2 regions of the Cellulomonas sp. zg-ZUI22 genome follow, and region 2 is predicted to be linked to the other one. Evidence: predicted binding sites of a transcription regulator. Region 2 holds the regulator's gene; the other holds the start of a gene.
What was found. Region 2 encodes LexA, which represses DNA repair genes until DNA is damaged. Its sites were predicted from a motif close to TCGAACANNTGTTCGA; they were not measured.

Region 1: a site for LexA is predicted at 4,447-4,462, ahead of uvrA (excinuclease ABC subunit UvrA). Genes of this name have one in related genera too.

Annotation. Positions count from the first base shown of each region.
Region 1 covers NZ_JAFMUZ010000002.1:449,164-457,970, forward strand. The annotation lists gene J1G43_RS09770 (TerC family protein) at 1-44, shown strand, start outside; gene J1G43_RS09775 (YciI family protein) at 138-428, opposite strand; gene J1G43_RS09780 (acyl-CoA dehydrogenase family protein) at 549-1,712, shown strand; gene J1G43_RS09785 (MBL fold metallo-hydrolase) at 1,716-2,441, opposite strand; gene J1G43_RS09790 (glycoside hydrolase family 15 protein) at 2,438-4,357, opposite strand; gene uvrA (excinuclease ABC subunit UvrA) at 4,506-7,367, shown strand; gene J1G43_RS09800 (OsmC family protein) at 7,469-7,972, opposite strand; gene uvrC (excinuclease ABC subunit UvrC) at 8,051-8,807, shown strand, end outside.
Region 2 covers NZ_JAFMUZ010000003.1:92,647-101,453, forward strand. The annotation lists gene J1G43_RS11770 (DUF5302 domain-containing protein) at 1-152, opposite strand, end outside; gene nrdR (transcriptional regulator NrdR) at 259-762, opposite strand; gene J1G43_RS11780 (LysM peptidoglycan-binding domain-containing protein) at 957-1,361, opposite strand; gene lexA (transcriptional repressor LexA) at 1,704-2,465, shown strand; gene J1G43_RS11790 (Rho termination factor N-terminal domain-containing protein) at 2,567-2,839, shown strand; gene J1G43_RS11795 (L-lactate dehydrogenase) at 2,924-3,928, opposite strand; gene J1G43_RS11800 (ATP-dependent DNA helicase) at 4,004-6,163, opposite strand; gene hflX (GTPase HflX) at 6,251-7,768, opposite strand; gene J1G43_RS11810 (class I SAM-dependent methyltransferase) at 7,877-8,494, shown strand; gene J1G43_RS11815 (MFS transporter) at 8,518-8,807, shown strand, end outside.

The DNA.
Region 1 (8,807 bases), on a different contig from region 2:
CCCCCGAGCCCGAGCAGCGGCCGGACGGGCCGGCCGCGTCCTGACGTCCGGAGCCTGCCGACGCCCCGGGCGCGTGCCCGGCAGGTCGTGGCTCAGCAGGCCGTGGCCGAGCAGGTCGTGGCTCAGGCGGTCGCGCCTCAGGAGGTCGCGGACCAGGGACCCAGGACCAGGTCCCACCCGCGCACGTCGGTCGCGGCGACGAGCCCCTCGCGCGCGAAGGGGTCCTGCGCGAGCAGGCCGCGCACGGCCGCCTCGTCGTCGGCGCGGAGCACCAGGAGCGCACCGGGGTCGCCGTCGGTGAACGGGCCGGACCCGAGCAGCACGCCGTCCTCGGCCTGCTGCGCCAGCCACGCCCGGTGCTCGGGGCGGACGGCGTCGCGGACCTCGGTCCGCTCGTCGTAGGTGTAGCGGACGGCGAAGATGCTCATGCCCGCATCCTGCCGGAGCGGGCAGCGCGCCCGCCACGGGCCGACGTCCGTCGCGACGGCGCCGCGGTGGCACAGTGGCGTCATGACGACCACCACTTCTCGCCCGGTCCGGGACGGCCGATGAGCCGGCGGCTGCGCACCCTGCTGTCCGACGACCTGCTCGCCCGGGTCCACGCGCGTGCCGACGCGCACGACCGCGACAACACCTTCCCCCACGACGACCTCGCCGACCTCGTGGCGGCCGGGTACCTGCGGGCGTTCGTGCCCGAGCGCCTGGGTGGTGCCGGGCTCACCCTGGAGGAGGTGGCGCGCGAGCAGGTGCGGCTCGCGGCGGCCGCCCCGGCCACCGCGCTGGCCGTCAACATGCACCTCGTCGTCACGGGACTGGCCGCGCTCCTGGTGGCCCGCGGCGACGACTCCGTGGAGTTCGTGCTGCAGGACGCGGCCGCGGGGGAGGTCTTCGCGTTCGGCAACTCCGAGGCGGGCAACGACCTGGTGATGTTCGGGTCCCGCACCCGGGCCGTGCCGCAGCCCGACGGCGGCTACCGGTACCACGGCACGAAGATCTTCACGTCGCTGTCGCCGGTCTGGACCCGGCTCGCGACGTTCGGCCTGGACGACTCCGACCCGGCGGACCCGCGCCTCGTGCACGCGGTCGTCTCCCGCGCGGACGGCGGCGTCCAGGCGCGCGACGACTGGGACACGCTCGGCATGCGCGCGACCCAGTCGGCCACGACCGTGCTGGACGGTGCCTACGCGCCCGCGGACCGCGTCTACCGGCGGCTGCCGCCCGGACCGTCGGCGGACCCGTTCGTGTTCGCGTTGTTCGCCGTCTTCGAGACGCTGCTGGCGGCGGTGTACACGGGCATCGGGCGCCGGGCGCTCGAGCTCGGTATCGGGCACGCCCGGCGGCGGACGTCGCTCAAGCACGGGGGCCGGTCGTACGCGCAGGACCCCGACATCCGCTGGCGCATCGCGGACGCGGCGCTCGCCCAGGACGGGGCCGAGCTGCAGGTGTTCGCCCTGGCGCGGGACGTCGACGAGCAGGCGGACCACGGCGCGCGGTGGTTCGCGCAGCTCGTGGGGCTCAAGGTGCGGGCCACCGAGACGGCACGCGTCGTCGTGGACCTGGCGCTGCGCGTGTCCGGCGGCGGGGCGTACTTCACGGGCAGCGAGCTCGCCCGCCTGTACCGCGACGTGCTGGCCGGGATCTACCACCCGTCGGACGACGAGTCGGCGCACGCGACGGTCGCGACCTCGGTGCTGGGCCCGCCGGAGGACTGAGGGTCACCAGCCGCGGGCGGCCCACGCGGCGAGGTGAGGGCGCTCGGTGCCCAGGGTCGTGGCGTCGCCGTGACCCGGGTGCACGCAGGTGTCGTCCCGGTACCGGTCGAAGACGCGCGACGTGACGTCACCGAGCAGCTGCGCGAACCGCGCGGCGTCGCCCTGGGTGCTGCCCACGCCACCGGGGAACAGCGAGTCCCCGGTGAACAGGTGCGTGCGCCCGGCCACGGACCCGGGGGCCCGCGCGGGCAGGTCCTCGGTCAGTGCCAGGGCCACCGAGCCCGGGGTGTGGCCGCGCAGCGCCATGACGTCGAGGGTCAGGTGCCCGACCCGGACGTGGTCGCCGTGGCGCAGGCGCACCGTGACCGGGCAGCCGGTCGCCTCCTCGATCGCGTCCGCGTCGGCCGCGCCCGCGGCGACCCGGGCGCCCGTCACGGCGACGACGGAGGCCAGCGCACCCAGGTGGTCGCCGTGCCGGTGGGTGACCACCACGATGTCGAGCCGCGCCGAGCCCGAGCCCTCGCGGACGAGCGCGAGCAACCGGTCGGGGTCGGCGGGCGCGTCGACCAGCAGCTGGGCGCCCGAGCGCCGGCACGTCACGAGGTAGGCGTCGTTGTCCATCGGCCCGACGGACGCCGTGCGGATCTGCGCGTCGTCCAGCACCCGCACCCCGCTGGGACCACCGGGTTCGACGTGCCCCGTGCACGGACCCACGGGCAGCGCGGTCACGGGGTCACCGCCGCGGCCGTCACGGCCGCGCGCCGGGCGGCCGCCGCGTGGCTGTGCGCCGCGCGGACGAGCGCCAGGTGCGAGAGCGCCTGCGGCACGTTGCCGCGCATGTGCCGGCCGGCGGGGTCGTACTGCTCGGCGAGCAGACCCACGTCGTTCGCCAGCGGCACCACCGCGTCGAGCACCCGGCGTGCGCCGTCCACGTCGTCCCCCCGGGCCAGGGCGTCGGCGAGCCAGAACGAGCACGCGAGGAACGCGGCCTCGTCACCGCGCAGCCCGTCGTCGGTGCGGTCCGTGCGGTAACGGCGCAGCAGCCCCGGCGCGACCTCGAGCTCCTCCCGGACCGCGGCCAGCGTCCCGCGGGCGTGCGGACCGTCCGCGGGCACGAACCCGACCAGCACGACCTGCAGCAGCGACGCGTCGGTGTGCTCGGCGCCGTAGTGCTGCACGAAGCTGGCGCGCGCGTCGGACCACCCGTGGGCGAGGACGTCCGCGCGGACCTCGTCGCGGGTGCGACGCCAGCGCTCCACGGGGCCGGGCAGGCCGTGCTGCTCGACGGCGTGCACCGCGCGGTCGAGCGCGGCCCACGTCATCACCTTCGAGTGCGTGAAGTGACGCGGCTCACCCCGCACCTCCCAGATGCCGCGGTCCGGCTCCCGCCAGTGCCGCGCCAGGTCGTCCACGAGCCGGCGCTGCAGCGACCACGTGTCGGAGGTCTCCGCGAGCCCCGCGTCGCGGGCCATCGCCAGCGCCGACATGACCACGCCCAGCACGTCGTGCTGCACCTGCCGCACGGCGCCGTTGCCCCGGCGCACCGGGCGCGAGCCGGCGTACCCCGGCAGGTGGTCGAGCTGCGTCTCGGGCAGCCGGCGCCCGCCGTCCAGCCGGTACATGATCTGCAGGTCCCGCGGGTCGCCCGCCACGGCCCGGGCCAGCCAGTCCCGCCACTGGGTCGCCTCGTCACGGAAGCCCTGCTCCAGGAGCGCCTCGAGCGTGAACGCGGCGTCGCGCAGCCAGCAGTACCGGTAGTCCCAGTTGCGCTCGCCGCCCGGTGTCTCGGGCAACGACGTCGTCGGCGCCGCGACGACGCCCCCGGTGGTCGCGTCGGTCAGCAGGCGCAGCACCAGCAGCGAGCGGACGACCGCCTCGCGGTACGGGCCGTCGTACCCGCAGCCGCGTGCCCACAGGCCCCAGCGGGCGGCCGTGGTGTCGACCCGGCCACTCACCGGCAGGCGCGGCGGCACGGGCTGCCACGAGTGGACCCAGGTGAGCGACAGCTCGACGCTCTGGCCCGCGCGCAGCCTGAACCGGTCCCGGTGACGGCGGCCGTCGGCGCGGGGCAGGCGGTCCCCCCGCAGCACCAGGGAGTCGGGGCCGGCCACCGCGCGGATCGTGTCGCAGCCGTCGGCGTCGTCCTCGTGGCGCACCCACGGCTGCACGGCGCCGTACCCGAAGCGCACCACCCACTCGTGCTCGACCTCGACCTCCCCGGCCGTGCAGTCCAGGCGCCGGACCAGGTCCGCGCGTCCGTCGCCCGACGGCATGGCGTCGACCGCGACGGCCGTGCCCCGTGCGGTGCGGTAGGTCGTCTCGAGGACGAAGGAGTCGCCCCGGTAGCGCCGGGTCACGGCGGTGGCGTCCCGGACCGTCAGGAGCCAGCGGCCGTGCTCGGGCGTGCCCAGGAGTGCGGCGAAGCACGCGTCGGAGTCGAACCGGGGTAGGCACAGCCAGTCGACCGAGCCGTGCCGGGACACCAGGGCGGCGGAGTGGCCGTCGCCCAGCACGGCGTACTCCTCGACGGGGACCTGGTCGCCCCGCAGGAGGTCCTGCAGCGGGAGGTCACCGGGCAGCGCGTCGCCCGGCAGGAGGTCGTCCGGCGGGCCGCCCTCGGCCGCCGGGGTGTTCGGTGCGTCCATCGCCCTCAGCATGGCCCGCCCGCCCCGACGGCGCTCGCGGGCGGCCCGGGCGTGCGGGTGCGGTACCGCATCGACGCCCTGCTCGCACGTCGAACACGTGTGCGACTGTCGGTGGCCCGACGTAGACTCGTCGGCTGTGACCGATCCTCTGTCCGACCGTCTGCTGGTCCGTGGCGCCCGGGAGCACAACCTCCGCAACGTCGACGTCGACCTGCCCCGTGACGCCCTCATCGCCTTCACCGGGCTGTCCGGCTCCGGCAAGTCGTCCCTCGCCTTCGACACGATCTTCGCGGAGGGGCAGCGGCGCTACGTGGAGTCGCTGTCCGCGTACGCGCGACAGTTCCTCGGGCAGATGGACAAGCCCGACGTGGACTTCATCGAGGGCCTGTCCCCGGCGGTGTCCATCGACCAGAAGTCGACCAACCGCAACCCGCGCTCCACCGTCGGCACCATCACCGAGGTGTACGACTACCTGCGCCTGCTGTTCGCGCGCGCCGGGACCCAGTACTGCCCGGTCTGCGGGGAGCGCGTCACGGCCCAGACGCCGCAGCAGATCGTCGACCGCCTGCTCGAGCTGCCGGAGGGCACGCGGTACCAGGTGCTCGCACCGGTCGTGCGCGGCCGCAAGGGGGAGTACACGGACCTGTTCCGCGAGCTGCAGGGCAAGGGGTTCTCCCGCGCCCGCGTGGACGGCGAGGTCGTGCAGCTGGCGACGCCGCCGACGCTGGAGAAGAAGCTGAAGCACGACATCGAGGTGGTCGTGGACCGCCTGGTGTCGCGCGAGGGCGTGCAGCGCCGCCTCACCGACTCGGTCGAGACGGCCCTCGGGCTCGCCGGCGGCCTGCTCGTGGTCGAGCTCGTCGACGCCGACGCGGACGACCCGCAGCGCGAGCGCCGGTTCTCGGAGCTCCGCGCGTGCCCGAACGACCACGTCCTCACGCTCGAGGAGATCGAGCCGCGCACCTTCTCGTTCAACGCCCCCTACGGCGCCTGCCCGGAGTGCACGGGCATCGGGTCGCGGCTGGAGGTGGACCCCGAGCTCGTCATCCCCGACGACGACCTGTCGCTCGCGCAGGGGGCGGTCGCGCCGTGGGCGCAGACCTCGTCCGAGTACTTCCAGCGCGTGCTCACCGCGCTCGCCGCCGACCTCGGGTTCTCGATGGACACGCCGTGGCGTGCGCTGCCGAAGCGCGCCCGGGACGCGGTGCTGCACGGGCAGAACCACGAGGTGCACGTCCGCTACCGCAACCGGTGGGGCCGCGAGCGGCAGTACTCCACGGGGTTCGAGGGGGTCATCACCTTCCTGCAGCGCCGGCACGCCGAGACCGACTCGGAGTGGAGCAAGGAGAAGTACGAGGCCTTCATGCGGGAGGTCCCGTGCCCCACGTGCCAGGGCGCGCGCCTGAAGCCCGAGGTGCTCGCCGTCAAGGTCGGCGGCCGCTCCATCGCCGAGGTGTGCGAGATGCCGATCGACGAGGCGCGGGCGTTCATCGACGGTCTCGAGCTCGGCCAGCGCGAGCGGGCGATCGCCGCGCAGGTCGTCAAGGAGATCCAGGCCCGCCTGGGGTTCCTGCTCGACGTCGGCCTGGACTACCTCTCGCTCATGCGGCCGGCCGCGACGCTCTCGGGCGGGGAGGCGCAGCGCATCCGGCTCGCGACGCAGATTGGGTCGGGCCTCGTCGGGGTGCTGTACGTGCTCGACGAGCCCTCCATCGGCCTGCACCAGCGCGACAACCGCCGGCTGATCGACACGCTCACCCGGCTGCGGGACCTCGGCAACACCCTCATCGTCGTCGAGCACGACGAGGACACCATCCGAGCTGCCGACTGGATCGTCGACATCGGCCCGGGTGCGGGCGAGCACGGCGGCCACGTCGTGCACTCGGGGGACCTCGACGGTCTGCTCGCGTCCGCGGAGTCCGTCACCGGGGCGTACCTGTCGGGGCGCCGGTCCATCCCGATGCCGGCCGAGCGCCGGCCCGTGGACCGTGCGCGCCAGGTGACGGTCGTGGGGGCGCGCGAGAACAACCTGCGGGGCATCGACGTGTCCTTCCCGCTCGGGGTGCTGACAGCGGTCACCGGGGTGTCCGGCTCGGGCAAGTCGACGCTCGTGAACTCGATCCTCTACACGGTGATGGCCAACGAGCTGAACGGTGCGCGGCAGGTCGCCGGGCGCCACAAGCGCGTCACCGGGCTGGACCAGCTCGACAAGGTCGTGCACGTCGACCAGGGGCCGATCGGCCGCACGCCGCGGTCCAACCCGGCCACGTACACCGGTGTGTGGGACCACGTCCGCAAGCTGTTCGCGGAGACGACCGAGGCGAAGGTCCGCGGGTACACCCCCGGGCGCTTCTCGTTCAACGTCAAGGGCGGGCGCTGCGAGGCGTGCTCGGGCGACGGCACGCTGAAGATCGAGATGAACTTCCTGCCCGACGTGTACGTGCCCTGCGAGGTCTGCCACGGCGCGCGGTACAACCGCGAGACGCTCGAGGTGCACTTCAAGGGCAAGACCGTGGCCGACGTCCTGGCGATGCCCATCGAGGAGGCCGCCGAGTTCTTCGCCGCGGTCCCCGCGATCTCGCGGCATCTGCGCACGCTCGTGGACGTCGGGCTGGGGTACGTGCGGCTCGGGCAGCCCGCGCCGACGCTGTCGGGCGGCGAGGCGCAGCGCGTCAAGCTCGCGGCCGAGCTCCAGCGCCGCTCGACCGGGCGGACGATCTACGTGCTCGACGAGCCGACCACCGGCCTGCACTTCGAGGACATCCGCAAGCTCCTGGGCGTCCTGCAGTCGCTCGTCGACAAGGGCAACACCGTCCTGGTGATCGAGCACAACCTCGACGTCATCAAGAACGCGGACTGGGTCATCGACATGGGGCCCGAGGGCGGGTCCGGGGGCGGCACGGTCGTCGCGGAGGGCACCCCGGAGCACGTCGCGGCGGTCCCGCAGAGCCACACCGGCCGGTTCCTGGCCGAGGTGCTCGAGCCCGAGCGCGTCGAGGTGAGCGCCTGACGCGCTCGGCCCGTGACCGGCGGTGAGGTGGCGGTCGCGGGTCGACGACGACCCGGCGATGCGGGGGTCGGGCCCCGGGGTGCGGCTCGACGGACCGGTCGTCAGCCGGCGCCCACCACCACGGGCGCCGGCTCGTGGCGCACGGTGAAGTTCACCGACCGCGCGATGAAGCAGTGCTCGTGCGCGCGACGGTGCAGGTCGTCCAGCAGCGCGGCGTCGACGGCGCGGCCGTCCGGCAGCGTCGCCGAACGCACCACGACGCGCGGCCGCAGCACGACCTCGGTGAAGTGCCCCTGCCCGGCCGACTCGATGCGCATCGTCCCGGAGGCCGCGTCCTCGTAGCCGATCACGACGACGCCCGCCGCTGCGGCGAGGTGCAGGAACCACAGCATGTGGCACTGGGCCAGCGCCCCGACGAGCAGGTCCTCCGGCGACCACCGGTCCGGGGCGCCGCGGAAGTGCGGGTCGGAGGTGCCCGGCAGCGGGGGCTTCGCCCCCGACGACAACGTGTGGTCACGGCCGTACGACGTGTACGTCGACGTGCCTGCGGCCCCCGCGCCCGTCCACGTGAGGTCGACCGAGTACTGGTGCAGCAGCTGTGCCATGGACCGACCCTAGTGGTGCACGTCACGTCCCCGGGCGCCCGGCGGGCTGTGTGGGTGCGCCGAACTAGGCTCGGTGGCATGGCCGACCCCGCCACCTACCGTCCCGCGCCCGGGGAGATCCCCGACGCGCCCGGCGTGTACCGCTTCCGCGACGAGCACGGCCGGGTCGTCTACGTCGGCAAGGCCAAGAGCCTGCGCAACCGGCTCAACAGCTACTTCCAGGACATCGCCGGGCTGCACCCGCGCACGCAGCAGATGGTGACGACGGCGGCGTCCGTGCAGTGGACCGTCGTCGGGACCGAGGTCGAGGCGCTCGCCCTCGAGTACTCCTGGATCAAGGAGTTCGACCCGCGGTTCAACGTCAAGTACCGCGACGACAAGTCGTACCCCTACCTCGCGGTGACCATGGCCGACGAGGTGCCCAGGGTGCAGGTCATGCGTGGGGCCAAGCGCAAGGGCACCCGGTACTTCGGGCCGTACGCGCACGCGTGGGCGATCCGCGAGACGGTCGACCTGCTGCTGCGCGTGTTCCCCGTGCGCACGTGCTCCGCCGGTGTGTTCAAGCGGGCACGGCAGCAGGGCCGGCCGTGCCTGCTCGGCTACATCGACAAGTGCTCCGCGCCGTGCGTGGGGCGCATCGGCGTCGACGAGCACCACCGGCTCGCCCAGGACTTCTGCGACTTCATGGCGGGGGACACGGCCCGGTTCACCCGGCGGCTGACGCGCGCGATGAAGGAGGCGGCGGCCGAGCTCGACTACGAGCGTGCCGCGCGGCTGCGCGATGACATCGCGACGCTCGAGAAGGCCACCGAGCGCAACGCGGTCGTGCTGTCCG
Region 2 (8,807 bases):
ACCGGCCCCGCCGTCTCCGCGCCGTGGACCGCGCCGGTGTTGCGGCTGCCGTCCGCGCTGCGGTGCCCCTGGGCCTTCTTGTGCTCGAGCGCGGCCCGGAACTTCTCCTTGGCCTCGTCGCTGACTGCCGACGGCTGATCGTCCTGGGTCATGTGCTTGTCCTCCGCTCGCCGGCGTGGTCACACCGGCGGTCCCAGCGTGGTCGACCGCGGCCGTCCACGCCAGCCCATTCCTGCGGGGCACGCCGGACGGCGAGGGTCAGACCCCGCTCGACGCCGTCCCGGCGGGTGCGTCGTCCTCGCCCGCGCGGGACGCGCGGTGCTCGGCACGCAGTCCCGAGATCGCGGTCTCGAAGTCCTCCAGGGAGTCGAACGCCTGGTAGACGCTGGCGAACCGGAGGTAGGCGACCTCGTCGAGCTCGCGCAGCGGCCCGAGGATCGCCAGACCGATCTCGTAGGCGTCGATCTCGGCCGAGCCGGACGTGCGCAGGCTCTCCTCGACCTTCTGCGCCAGGAGCGCGAGGTCGTCCTCGCTCACCGGTCGCCCCTGACACGCCTTGCGCACACCGTTGGCGATCTTCTCGCGGCTGAAGGGCTCGGTGGCCCCGGACCGCTTCACGACGGACAGGCTCGCGGTCTCGACGGTGGTGAACCGACGGTGGCAGCTCGGGCACTGACGGCGGCGCCGGATCGACGACCCGTCGTCGGAGGTGCGGGAGTCGACCACACGGGAGTCGGGATGCCGGCAGAACGGACAGTGCACAGCGGACCTCTCGGCGTGGCGCAGATGACGTCCGCCTCGACAGCGCCGCGCGGACGCACGCGACGCTAAGCGGTACGGCCTGCCGCCGCAACATCCCTGCCACCGTCGGGGCGCGGTGGGCGCCGTCGCGGCCCACAGCGTGGCGGACCCGCCCGCAGTGCCGCGCCGCGGGCCTTCCGCCCGTCGCCGTGCGCTCAGCGCGCCGGCACGACCACCGTCTGCCCGGCCTGCACCCCGCCGGAGGGCAGCTCGTTGAGCGCCATCAGCTCGAGCACGACGTCCCGCACGTCCTCGCCCGGGGAGGCGGCCTCCGCCGCGATGCCCCACAGGGTGTCCCCGGGTGCGACGACGACGCGCCGCACCTCAGGAGCGGCCGCAGGGCCGTCGGCCCAGGCGCCCGCGGCGCCGCCGACGCCGAGCGCCACCAGCGCGGCCACCGTCCAGACGACGAGCCGGCCGCGACGCGTGAGGTGGAGCGTCGACGAGGGCCCCGTCGGCCGCGCAGCACGCGTGCTCGCGTCCCGCACCACGGGTGCCGGACGCACCGCACGGACACCCGCGGCCGGTCGCACCGTCCGTTCCGTCGTCATCGCGCTCATCCTGCGTTCCTCTCGTCGTCGATCCCGGTCCTCGACCTCGACCCGACCCGGCATCTGTCCGCTCGATCGAACACGTGTTCGTCGAACGCTTGTACGATGTCTACCAGACCGGACCGACACGCGTCGAGACACGATCGAACAGATGTTTGATCCGACCACCCCCCGCCCCTAGGGTGAGCACTGCGACGAGTGCACCACCGACCTCCGACATCGCCGTGGCGACGTCGGCGGCGGCGACCGTCGCCGGAGCTCGTCCCCGAGGGCGAGGCCCGGCGCGGGTGGCGGCGCCCGGCGCACGCGGGTCCCGCCCCGGGCCCCGCGTCGACCGACGCAGGAGGCGCAGTGGACGTGCAGCACGGCTCGACGACGCAGGCCCGCGGGCGGGCCGCCGCCGCGGCCGCGTCCGCCACCGACGCCGACGAGGTCCCCGGCGACGGGCTGACCACGCGCCAGCGCCTCGTCCTGGAGACCGTGCGCGCCTCGGTCGAGCAGCGCGGGTACCCGCCGAGCATGCGGGAGATCGGCGAGGCCGTCGGGCTCACCAGCCCGTCCAGCGTCAAGCACCAGCTCACGGCGCTCGAGCGCAAGGGCTACCTGCGGCGCGACCCGCACCGGCCCCGCGCCATCGAGGTCGTGCAGCCGGACGACGCGCGCAGCGTCGCACGGTGGGGCGCCGGGTCGGACGGCCCCGCGCCGGACACCGACCTGCCCGAGCGCGACAGCGCCCCCGCCCCGTCGTACGTGCCCGTCGTGGGCCGGATCGCCGCAGGCGGGCCGATCGTCGCCGAGCAGGTCGTCGAGGACGTCTTCCCCCTGCCGCGCCAGCTGGTCGGGGAGGGTGAGCTCTTCCTGCTCAAGGTGGCCGGCGACTCGATGATCGACGCCGCCATCTGCGACGGCGACTGGGTGGTGGTGCGACGTCAGCCGGTGGCCGAGAACGGCGAGATCGTGGCCGCGATGATCGACGGGGAGGCGACGGTGAAGACCCTCAAGCGCGCCGACGGCCACGTCTGGCTGCTGCCCCACAACCCGGCCTACGCACCGATCGACGGCGACGAGGCGACCGTGCTCGGACGCGTCGTCAGCGTCCTGCGGAGCCTGTAGCGCCGGCCCGCCGGCGTCGCCGTGCGACGGGTCACCCGCGGCGCGAGGCTGTGGCCGTGCGCCGGACGGCCCGGCGCACGGCCAGCCCGCAGGGAGACACCATGCCCGCACGTCGCGACCCCGGCCCCAGCGTGAAGGACCCCGAGTTGTACGAGGACCTGCGGGACCGGGGCAACAGCAAGGAGAAGTCCGCGCGCATCGCCAACGCCGCGGCGGCGCGCGGGCGCTCGGCGGTCGGCCGCGCGGGCGGTCGGGCGGGCGACTACGACGACTGGACGGTCGCGGACCTGCGGCGGCGCGCCGCCGAGATCGGCATCACGGGCCGCTCCGCCATGCGCAAGGCCGAGCTGGTCACCGCCCTGCGCTCGCACTGACGCGCCCGCGGGCCGAGGTCGGCAGGCCGCCGCCCGTCCCGGCGCGCTTCCGGCCCGCTGGGCGGCGGCGGCCGCCGTGCGAGGTCAGAAGCCGAAGCGGCGTGCGACCGACCGGACTGCCTCCGCGGAGCGACGCATCCCCATGATCTCGTCGGAGGACATCGGCACCTCGAGCCTCTCCAGCACGCCCGCCGCACCGACGATCGAGGGCACGCTGAGGCAGACGTCGGACATGCCGAGGTACTGGTCCAGCAACGAGGACACCGGCAGGATCCGGCGCTCGTCCTTGAGCACCGCCTCGATGATCCGGGAGCCCGCGAGGGCGATCGCGTAGTTGGTCGCGCCCTTGCCCTCGATGATGCGGTAGGCGGACTCGACGACCTCCCGTGCGATGGAGTCGCGCACCTCGCGCGTCAGGGGGCCGTTGCCGCCCGTGCCCTCCCAGTCGAGGATCGGCACGGCGCCGATGGTCGACGAGCTCCACAGCGGGATCTCGGTGTCGCCGTGCTCGCCCGCGACGTACGCGTGCACGTTCTGCACCGCCACGCCGGTGTGCCGCGCGATGAGGTACCGCAGCCGCGAGGAGTCGAGCACCGTGCCGGACCCGAAGACCTGCCCGGGCGGCAGCCCGGAGATCTTCATCGCCGCGTACGTCACGACGTCCACCGGGTTGGTCACCATCACGTAGACGGCGTTCGGTGCGACCTCGACGATGCCGGGCAGCACGTTCTTGACCAGGGAGATCGTCGCCTCGGCCAGGTCGATACGGGTCTGGCCGGGCTTCTGCTTGGCGCCTGCGGTGAACATGACGATGTCGCAGTCCGCCATCACGGCCACGTCGTCCGACCCGATCACCTCGGCCATCGACGTGAACTGGATGCCGTGCGACAGGTCGAGGACCTCCGCGTCGACCTTCGCGCGGTTGACGTCGAGCAGCGCCACGGTCCGCGCCGCACCGCGCATCAGGGCGGCGTAGGCCATGGTCGAGCCCACCGCGCCCGCGCCGACGATGCCCAGCTTCGACGTGCGGCGCGGCACGGACGGCGTCGTGCTCAGGGCGTACTCGTCGCCCTCGATGGCGTCGACCATGGTGTTTCCCCTCGTCACGGGCGTCGAGCCGAGCCCGGGACGCACACGCCCGGTCCGCACGCCCCAGGCACGAGGCTAGTCGGAACCGGCCAGCCGGCGCAGCGCGGCGAGCACGACCTCGCGGTCGGTGGTCCGCCAGAACGGCGGCATGGACCGCTGCAGGAACTCGCCGTAGCGCGCCGTCGCCAGCCGCGGGTCGAGCACCGCGACCACCCCGCGGTCCTCCCCCGAGCGCACCAGGCGCCCCGCGCCCTGGGCCAGCAGCAGCGCGGCGTGGGTGGCGGCGACGGACATGAACCCGTTGCCGCCCGCGGCGGCCACCGCGTCGGAGCGGGCCGAGCGCACCGGGTCGTCGGGGCGCGGGAACGGGATGCGGTCGATGACGACGAGCCGGCAGGCCGGGCCCGGCACGTCGACGCCCTGCCACAGCGACAGGGTGCCGAACAGGCACGTCGGCTCGTCGGCGGCGAACCGCGCGACCAGCGTCGGGAGCTGGTCGTCCCCCTGCAGCAGGACCGGCACGTCCAGCCGCTCGCGCATCGCCTCCGCCGCGACCGTCGCCGCGCGGCGGGACGTGAAGAGCCCGAGCGTGCGGCCCCCGGCCGCCTCGACCAGGGTGGCGATCTCGTCGAGCTGGGCGTCCGTGGCCGGTTCGCGTCCCGGTGGCGGGAGCCGCCGCGCGACGTAGCAGATGCCCTGCCGCGGGTAGTCGAACGGGCTGCCGACGTCGAGGCCGCGCCAGCGCAGGACCTCCTCGCCGGCCGGGGGCGGCTGCGTGCCACCGGGCGCGGGGACGCCCGTCGTCGCGGCACCGGCCACGGCCTGCGGCCCGACGGGTGCCGCGTCCGGGCGCACCGCCAGCCCTACCGAGCGGGCGGCGGGATCGAACGACCCACCGAGCGTGAGCGTCGCGGACGTCAGCACCGCCGTCCGCCCCGCCAGCAGGTTGCTGCGGACCAGGCCCGCCACGGCCAGGGGTGCCGCGTGCAGCCGCGTGGTCGTGACGCCCCGGCGGTCCTCCCCGCGCGCGCACCAGAGCACGGTCGACGCGTTCTGCTCGGGGTCGGCAGCCATCCGCTCGGCGACCTCGAACAGCAGGAGCATCGCGGAGTTGGCCATCTTGCGGCCCCCGTCCGCGGCGTCGCGCGCACCTGCCTCCGGCTTCAGCGCCGTCAGCAGCGTGCGCGCCGCGTCGCGCACGGCGGCCACGGCCAGGCGCACGTCCTCCGGCAGCCCGCGGGGGAACCGGCCCTCGGGCAGGGGCACGATGACGCTCGCGAGGTGCTGCGCGGCGGTGTCCAGGTCGGTGGTGGGGACGCCGCCGTGACGTCGCGCCATGCGCGCCGCCTGCTCGATCGCCGGCAGGGACAGCTCGGCCGTCGCCTGCGCCGTGACCCGGTCGGCCAGCTCGTGCGCCTCGTCGACGACCACGACCTGGTGCTCGGGCAGCACGCCGGGCGAGCCGGACGCGGCGATCCCCAGCATCGCGTGGTTCGTCACGACCACGTCCGCCTCCCGCGAGCGCGCCCGGGCGGCTTCCGGGAAGCACTCGGCGAGCATCGGGCACGTCCCCCCGAGGCACTCCATGGCGGTGACGGACACCTGCCGCCACGCACGGTCGGACACGCCCGGGACGAGGTCGTCACGGTCGCCCGTGGTCGTCTCCTCGGCCCACTCGCGCACGCGGACCACCTGCTCGCCCAGCGACTCGCGCACGGTGTCGCCGTCCTCGACCACGGGCGGGTGCTCGGCGGCGCCGGGCCGCTCGGGGACGTCGAAGAGCGTCCCCTGGTCGTCGGACGGGTAGCCGCCGGCAACCTTGTGGACGCACAGGTAGTTGTGCCAGCCCTTCAGCAGCGCGATCTGCGCCTGGCGCGGCAGCTTCGACGCCAGCGCCGTGGTGACGAGCGGCAGGTCACGCGTGAGCACCTGGCGCTGCAGCGCCAGCGTCGCGGTCGACACCACCACGCGCTCCTCGGCCAGCACGGCGTGCCGCACGGCGGGCACGAGGTAGCCGAGCGACTTGCCCGTGCCCGTGCCGGCCTGGACGAGGAGGTGCTCACCGGTGCGCAGCGCGTCGGCCACGGCCTGCGCCATCGCGTGCTGCCCGTCGCGCCGCCCGCCGCCGAGCGCCCCGACGGCCAGGTCCAGGAGCTCGTCGACCTCCGCTGCCGCGTGCGGGGCGCGGGCGCCGTCGTCGGTGCCTGTCGACGACGCAGGTTCGGGCTCGGGCACCGCGTCAGCGTAGTCGCGGCCGCCGACACCCCTCGTGCCCGCCCGGGCACCGGGACGCACTGCACCACACCCGCGGACCGTCCGCGGTCATGCCGTGCGCGCCGCCGCCTCGAGCTCCGCAGCCAGACCCGCGTCGACCCGGGCGCGCAGCAGCGTTCCGGCCGCCGTGTGCTCCTCGTGGTCGATGTCGCCGTGCTCGTGCACGCGGTTGACGAGGTCGCCGCGCGCGTAGGGCACCACGACCTCGACCTGCACGCCGGGGCGAGGCAGCTGGTCGGCGATCAGGGCGCCGAGCTCCTCGATGCCCTCCCCGGTGTGGGCGGACACGACGACCGAGTGCACCTCGCGCGAGCGCAGCCGCGCCACCGCCTCCGGCGACGCGAGGTCGGCCTTGTTGAGGACGATGATCTCGGGCACGTCCATGGCGCCGGGGATGTCGGCGAACACGTGCCGCACGGCGGCGATCTGCCCCTCGGGGTCGGGGTGCGCCGCGTCCACGACGTGCAGGATGAGGTCGGCGTCGGCCACCTCCTCCAGCGTCGAGCGGAACGCCTCGACGAGCTGGTGCGGCAGGGCGCGCACGAACCCGACCGTGTCGACCAGCGTGTAGACGCGCCCGTCGGCGGCCTCCGCGCGACGCACGGTCGGGTCGAGGGTCGCGAAGAGCGCGTTCTCGACCAGCACACCCGCGTGCGTCAGCCGGTTGAGCAGCGAGGACTTGCCGGCGTTGGTGTAGCCGGCGATCGCGACCGACGGGATCGCGTTGCGCTTGCGGGAGGCCCGCTTCGTCTCGCGCGCGGGCGCCATCGCGGCGATCTCCCGACGCAGCTTCGCCATCCGGTTGCGGATGCGGCGGCGGTCGAGCTCGATCTTCGTCTCGCCCGGCCCGCGTGAGCCCATGCCCGCGCCGGCGCCGCCGACCTGGCCACCGGCCTGGCGGCTCATGGACTCACCCCACCCGCGCAGGCGCGGCAGGAGGTACTCGAGCTGCGCGAGCTCGACCTGCGCCTTGCCCTCCCGGGACTTCGCGTGCTGCGCGAAGATGTCGAGGATCAGCGCAGTGCGGTCCACGACCTTGACCTTGACCACGTCCTCCAGCGCGCGCCGCTGGGACGGCGCCAGCTCGCCGTCGACCACGACGGTGTCCGCGCCCACGGCCGCGACGAGCGTCGCCAGCTCGGCCGCCTTGCCCGAGCCGAGGAACGTGCCGGGGTCGGGCGTCCGGCGGCGCTGCAGCAGCCCGTCGAGCACCTCCGAGCCGGCCGTCTCCGCGAGGGCCGCCAGCTCGCGCAGCGAGTTCTCGGCGTCCTCGACCGAGCCGGAGCCCCACAGGCCCACGAGCACGACCCGCTCGAGGCGCAGCTTGCGGTACTCGACCTCGGAGACGTCCTCGAGCTCGGTCGACAGCCCGGAGACGCGCCGCAGCGACGTGCGCTCCTCGAGGTCGAGCTGGTCGCCGTCGAACGCGGTGTGCGACGTCCCGCCGGACTGCAGCGCGGTACCGGCCCGTGCGAGCACACGTGCGACGACGTCGTCGGCCACCTCCTGCGCGCTGCGCGCCGGCGCCTGCTGCGCCTCGTCGGTGGTGTGCTCTCGGTCGTCCACGCGGGTCCTCTCGTCGGCGGATGGCTGTGTCCAGGATCGCACGCACGTACGACGCCCGCGACGGGTTTTCGCTGCGGGCACACCCTCGCGCGCCGCTAGCCTCGGCAGGTGAGCGGCACCGACGACGAGCAGGGTCAGCACTACTTCACGGCCCGACCGGCCTCCCCCGAGCAGCGCCGCACGCTGCGCGTGCACCTGGCAGGGCGCGACGTGGAGGTGGAGACGGCCGGGGGCGTGTTCTCCCCCGACCACGTCGACCTCGGCACGCAGGTGCTCCTGCGGACCGTGCCGGCGCCACCGCCCCGCGGCGACCTGCTCGACCTCGGCTGCGGCTGGGGACCCGTCGCGCTCACGCTCGCGCTGCTCGCGCCCGACGCCCGGGTGTGGGCCGTGGACGTCAACGAGCGCGCGCTCGACCTGGTGCGCCGCAACGCCGTGCGGCTCGGTCTGACGAACGTCGTGGCCGCGACCCCTGACGACGTGCCGGACGACGTGCGGTTCGCGGCCGTCTGGTCGAACCCGCCGGTGCGCATCGGCAAGCCCGCGCTGCACGGGCTGCTGACGCGGTGGCTGCCCCGCCTGGCGCCCGGCGGTGAGGGCTGGCTGGTCGTGGGACGCAACCTCGGTGCCGACCCGCTGCAGCGCTGGCTGGTCGAGGAGGCCGGGCTGCCCACCACGCGCGAGGCCAGCGCGAAGGGGTTCCGGGTGCTCCGGGTCGCGCCGTGACGGTAGCGCCGGACGGTCCTGCCGTGACGCTCCCCGACGACGCGACCCCCGATGCGATGTGGCGCGCCCGTCGCCCCGTGTCCGCCGCGATGTTCGCGCTGGTCGTGCTGGTCGCCTTCGAGTCGTTCGCCGTGACCACCGTGATGCCGCAGGTGGCCGAGGTGCTGGACGGGCGCGCCCTGTACGCGTTCGCGTTCGCCGGACCGCTGGCGACCGGTGTCGTCGGCATGGTCGTGGCCGGCGCGTGGTCCGACCGGCGCGGGCCCGGCCCGCCGTTCGCCGCGGGCGTCGTGCTGTTCGTGCTCGGGCTCGT